DNA from 2 places in the Ligilactobacillus sp. Marseille-Q7487 genome. Region 2 is predicted to be linked to the other one. Evidence: predicted binding sites of a transcription regulator. Region 2 holds the regulator's gene; the other holds the start of a gene.

Region 1 (3,215 bases), 1.2 Mb from region 2:
TACCATCTGTTGCGTATTTGTATGGTAATTTAGATACTGAAAGCAATGATGCCAAAGCACCGCTTGTATCTGCGCCATAAGCTGGGTTAGCACCTGGTGCAAATGGTTCACCAGCTTTACGTCCGTTAGGTGTTGTACCTGTATTCTTACCATAAACCACGTTAGATGTAATCGTCAAAACAGATGTTGATAACTTAGCATTGCGATATAGATGATGTTTGTTCATCTTAGTATATAATGCTTTAACTAACCACTTACCGATTTCATCTGCACGATCATCATTGTTACCATAACGTGGGAAGTCATTTTCAGCCACAAAATCAACTGCCATGCCATCTTCATCACGGATAACTTTAACATGACCATACTTGATAGCAGAAATTGAGTCGGTAGCTACTGAAAAGCCAGAGATACCAGTAGCAAATGTCCGGTTCAAACGGGTGTCTTTCAAAGCTAATTGAGCTGATTCATAGTAGTATTTATCATGCATATAGTGGATAACATTTAAGGCGTTAACATAAACATCTGCTAACCATTCCAACATGTCATCAAATTTCTTCATAAATTCATCATAATCGATGTATTCGGACTTAATTGGTTCATAAGCAGGACCAACTTGTTGCTTAGTCATTTCATCTTTACCACCGTTGATGGTATAAAGAACGGTCTTAGCCAAGTTAGCCCGTGCCCCAAAGTATTGAATACCATCAGCAATTGGTTGTGCAGATACACAACATGCAATACCATAGTAATCTGTACCCCATGTTTTGACCATCAAATCATCGTTTTCATATTGAATAGTTGAACTTTCAATCGAAACACTTGCTGCATAGCGTTTGAATGCTTCAGGCAAGTTTTCTGACCAAAGCAAAGTAATGTTTGGTTCTGGTGCAGAACCCATGTTATGCAAGGTGTTTAAGAAACGATAAGCCGTCTTAGTTACATGATGACGACCATCAAGTCCCATACCTGCTAATGATAAGGTTGCCCAAATTGGGTTACCAGAGAATAATGAATCATATTCTGGTGTCCGGATAAAGGAAACCATTCTTAATTTCATTGTAAAATGATCAACTAATTCTTGTGCTTGTTCTTCTGTCAAAAGACCACGTTCGATATCACGTTGAATATAAATATCGATAAAGGAGTCTACACGACCAATTGACATAGCAGCCCCATTTTGTTGTTTGATAGAAGCCAAGTAACCAAAGTATAACCATTGAATAGCTTCTTTAGCTGTAGTAGCTGGTTTAGAAATATCAAAACCATAAGATGCTGCCATTTGCTTGATTTGATGTAATGCACGAATTTGATCGGTAATCTCTTCACGCATTTGGATAACATCATTTGTCATTTGGCCATCGCCATAGTTTTCAAGGTCTTGTTGTTTTGCTTCAATCAAGCGATCAATTCCGTAAAGAGCGATACGTGGGAAATCAGCTACTAAACGACCACGTCCATATGCATCTGGCAAACCAGTTACAATCTTGTTGTGACGTGCATGGCGAATATTAGCATCATATGCATCAAAGACACCTTGGTTATGTGTCTTAGTTAATTCTGAAAAGATTCGATCGGTTTCAGGATCGATTTGTAAGCCATGAGCTGCCAAAGCGTCCTTAGCCATTCTGATACCACCATAAGGCATCAAAGCCTTCTTAAGTGGCTTGTCTGTTTGTAAACCAACAATTTGTTCTAAGTCTTTATCTAAGTAACCTGGAGCATGCGAAGTAATACTTGAAACAACCTTTGTATCTGCTTCAAGCACACCACCAGCCGCACGTTCTTTTAATTTTAAATCAAGTAATTTGTCATTTAATTTTGTTGTAGCTTGTGTAGGTCCTTGCAAGAAAGATTCATCGCCATCGTATGGTGTGATATTTTGTTGGATGAAATCACGCACATCGATTTCTGATTGCCAATCACCTTTCTTGAATCCATCCCAAGCAGCAAACGTCTTTTCTTCCATGTTTAACATAATAAATTTGACCTCCTTAGGTACTGTAGAAAACAAAACCTATAAAACGCTTTCTTCACTTATTATGGTAAACCCATTCAAAAAAAATTTCAATAAAGAAATATGCACCAAATTGCATTAATAACGATAAATCGCGCACAATGTTTTTATATTTATTAATCTTCTAAATACAGGTATTAAACCCTTTAATTGCGCTAAAAAACTTTTTACTTCAAGCCTCTTTTATTAGATATTTTTTTCACAAGTCCAATAGGTATAGCTCTCTTTTTATACAAAAATCGACATTTTTTGCATAAATAAACACAATAAACTTAAATGATACAAAACCTCAAAAGTGTCTTATTTCACATTTTTTCTATCTGTTCTTCAAAAACCTGTCCTCTTTTTTGAGCAAAATCTACTAAAAGGTGTAGTGCTTCTTCATAATTACAATGTTTTTCCGTCATAACTTTTTGAATCCAAAAGCTTAAGTCTTCCTTAATTAACCCCATTTTGCTACCTCTCCTGTCATTTTTAAACTCTACTGCTTTCAGTGTAGCTCATCTGAGCTTAGAGTTGTTGCCTCGATTTTAAAAAATAAACGATAAAACACACAAATAACATCGATAACATTTAAATAATCCTGTATATAATCAAAAAATAATCATAAATATGCAAAAAAACAACCATTGCTGACTAGCAACAGTGGTTGTTTGTAAATTAATCTCAATAATTAAATATGTGCCCACACATTTTCTAAAACGTTGGTTTGTTGACGATCTGGACCAACAGAGAAAGTTGAAACTTTAACACCTACTAAATCTTGGATACGATGAATATAGTTACGTGCATTTTCTGGTAAGTCTTCTAATGTCTTGCATTGCGTGATATCTTCGCTCCAGCCAGGAAGTGTTTCGTAAATTGGCTTGCATGCTGCTAAGTCCTTTAACCCTGCTGGATAATGATAAATCTTTTCACCATTTAATTCATAGGCTGTACAGATCTTGATTTCATCTAAACCGGTTAAAACATCTAAACAGTTTAAGCAAAGGTTAGTCAAACCTGATACACGTTTGGAATGACGCATCACAACACTATCAAACCAGCCGATACGACGTGGACGCTTGGTTACCGTACCGTATTCATGACCAACTTCACGAATACGATCACCAATTTCATCAAATAATTCAGTTGGGAATGGACCATCACCAACACGTGAAGTATAAGCTTTACATACACCTACAACTTTATCGATTTT
Region 2 (3,215 bases):
TCGTCTAAGATTAATAAATCACGTTTTTCTAAAAGTAACTTTGCTAAAGCTAAACGTGTTTTTTGCCCTCCGGATAGAGAAGATATTGAGCGTTGATAATCTGTTTCATAGAAGTGAAAACCGTGTAAGACTGAGCGGATTTCATTTTCATAACCATAACCATTTTGTTCTTTAAAATCATGTTGTAATTGATCATAACGTGTTAAAAGTTGTTGATATTTGGTTGAATGATGGTCAATATCTTGGGCCATTTGTTGTTCGAGTAGGTGCATTTGCTCTTCAATTTTTTTAAGATGTGCAAAGACACTCAACATTTCTTCAAAAATTGTTTTATTTGAGGTTAACTCACTATTTTGGGCAAGATAGCCAATTGTTAAATCTTTGCGTTGACTAATTTTACCTGCATCGGGTTTGGTTTGTCCAATGAGCATTTTGATGAGCGTTGATTTGCCAGCTCCATTGCGCCCAACTAAAGCAATTTTTGAATTATCTTGAATATCTAAATTAACATTTTTAAATAAAATCTCTGCACCAAAATGTCGTGCAACTTGTTGGACTTGCAATAAAATCATGTAAATCACCTTTTCTATTTAATTTAGCCATGAATAAGTGTACCATTAGAAATTACACTTGCGCTAATGTGATACAGCAATATCTCTTAAATTTGCATGGTCGCGCTTTTTTAGATATTCTTTTGTAATTATAGATTAATTATATCATGACGGGCGTCAAGATAGTTTTTACTCTATCTTTTTTATTATACTGAAAATAATGAAAAAAAGTAGACTTGTATTTTTGATGAAAAATGTTATTGTTTTAGAGCTTAGATTAAATTGACATAGTAATAAGTTTTCGCTGATATATGCTACATCATACTTAAATATCCAATTGTAAAATGATAAAGCGTGTTAAGTAATTGAGTTTATTGTTTGTACTAAATAAAGCTAGTAGCGTAACTGATAAATTTTTGTAAATATAAAAAGTTTTTTGTATTTTTTCTTGATTAAAAAAGCGCGAAATTTTTTCTGAAAGTTTGTGAAATAGTTACATAACGTTTTTAAAAAAAGGGATAAGACGGCATTTTTTTTGTGCAGAATAGTTCAAATTTAAATACGCGTATGTTAAAATTGATGTATATAGTTTTAATAGGAAAGGAGTCTAGGTTTGAATGGTAGCAGCTACAATTCCACAAGCAACCGCAAAAAGACTACCAATTTATTATCGTTATTTAAATATTTTGGCTGATTCTGGTAAAAAGCGTGTTTCTTCAACGGAATTAGCAGAAGCAGTTAAGGTTGATTCTGCCACTATCAGACGAGACTTTTCATATTTTGGAGCATTAGGGAAACGTGGTTATGGTTATGACGTTGAAAGTTTACTAGAATTTTTCAAGAAAACTTTGAATCAAGATAAGCTAACTAATGTAGCCTTAATTGGTGTCGGTAATTTGGGACATGCGTTGTTAAACTTTAACTTCCATAAAAGCAATAATGTGCGTATTAGTGCGGCCTTTGATATTAATGAAGAAATCACTGGTACAATTCAAAGTGGTGTTCCAATTTATCCAATGTCTGATATGAAAGAACAATTAACTGTACAACAAATTGAAGTTGTAATCTTAACCGTTCCTTCATCGGTTGCGCAAAAGGTAACTGATGAGTTAACCGAAGTGGGGGTTAAAGGTATTTTAAACTTTACCCCGTTACGTATCACTGTGCCTGAGACAGTTCGGGTGCAAAATGTTGATTTAACTAATGAATTACAAACATTAGTTTACTTCTTGGATCATTTTGGACCAGGTAAATAAAAAATTCCCAAGTTTTCATGCTTGGGAATTTTTTTATTGAAAATTAAGCCACAAGACGATAGCGTTCATGATTAGATGTGCTAAAATCGGCGCTAAAATAGTATGACTATAGCGATAACAAAGTGCCAAAAGCATTCCAATCAACCAATAGGTTAGATAATGCCCATCACCATGAGCGACACTAAATAACATGCTTGAAGCGACTAAACATAGCCCAATATTAAAGTAATCACTTAGGTTACCATATAAAACTTTACGAAAGATTAATTCTTCGCAAATTGGAGCACAAATAACGATGACGATTAAATAATAAGGATATTTTTGTGTAATAGCTATCAAAAGATTGGTATTTTGTGAAAAGGCAGGTTGATGCAAAAAAATATTTTCAAAGTAAAGTCCAAATGTCTGGACGATAAAAAGTCCAATGCTTGTGCCTAAAATTAATAAGCTTAATCTTAGTTTATTAATTTTAACACCTTGCTCAATCTTGTTAGAAGCTTGATAGTGATGGTTTAAGCTTAGTAAGACTATGATCAAGCAAAGATTTAAAATAGTTAATATTGGATATAAGAAATCATTATTGGCAATAAATTGTCCACATAAAAGTTCTAACAGATTAAAGCCTAAATAAGTTGTCAGTAAAGCTAAAATATTTTTTTGCAGTGTCATCTTTAATCCTCCTAAAAAACTGTTTGTATTATAGCATTCTTTAGTAAAAGATTAAAGAAAGACTACAATTAGCAGATTATTTTTCAGATGAAAAAGCTTGATTTAACAGGCTTTATCGCTAAAAATTAGCACTCGACGCTTGAGAGTGATAAAAAAAGCTTGCATTTTTGGATGAAAGTGATTATAGTAGTAATTGTAAGTTGTTAGCACTCTAGTTAAGCAAGTGCTAAAAAAGATGGAGGGATCTACAGTGCTTAAACCATTAGGAGATAGAATTATTTTAGAAGTTCAAAAAGAAGAAGAACAAACAGTTGGTGGAATTGTTTTGGCAAGTAATGCTAAAGAAAAACCACAAACTGGTAAAGTTGTTGCTGTGGGTGCGGGTCGTGTCTTAGAAAATGGTCAAAAAGTTACACCAGCTGTGACAGTCGGCGACGTTGTTTTCTTTGACAAATTTGCAGGGACAGAAGTTAAATATGAAGATCAAAAATATTTAGTCGTACGTGAAGGCGACATCATTGCAATTGTCGACTAAGATAATTAGATTTTAGATAAGGTGGAAAATAAAATGGCAAAAGAAATTAAATTTTCAGAAGATGCACGTTCAAAAATGTTAGCCGGTGTAGATAAATTAGCAAACACCGTTAAATCAACAATTGGTCCTAAAGGTCGTAACGTTGTTTTAGAACAATCTTTTGGTTCTCCAACAATTACAAACGATGGGGTTACAATTGCTAAG

What was found. The regulator Rex, encoded in region 2, represses fermentation and respiration genes when NADH is low (regulators of the CRP and FNR family bind a similar motif). The targets are predictions, from matches to a motif close to TTGTGAANTANTTCACAA.
Region 1: the regulator Rex is predicted to act here: its motif matches at 2,205-2,222, upstream of pflB (formate C-acetyltransferase).

Annotation. Positions count from the first base shown of each region.
Region 1 is NZ_CASCJC010000001.1:1,815,461-1,818,675, forward strand. Features, by position in the region: gene pflB (formate C-acetyltransferase) at 1-1,978, opposite strand, end outside; gene QM017_RS08900 (hypothetical protein) at 2,323-2,469, opposite strand; gene QM017_RS08905 (adenylosuccinate synthase) at 2,691-3,215, opposite strand, start outside.
Region 2 is NZ_CASCJC010000001.1:566,304-569,518, forward strand. Features, by position in the region: gene QM017_RS02770 (ABC-F family ATP-binding cassette domain-containing protein) at 1-572, opposite strand, end outside; gene QM017_RS02775 (redox-sensing transcriptional repressor Rex) at 1,169-1,807, shown strand; gene QM017_RS02780 (type II CAAX endopeptidase family protein) at 1,841-2,476, opposite strand; gene groES (co-chaperone GroES) at 2,727-3,011, shown strand; gene groL (chaperonin GroEL) at 3,045-3,215, shown strand, end outside.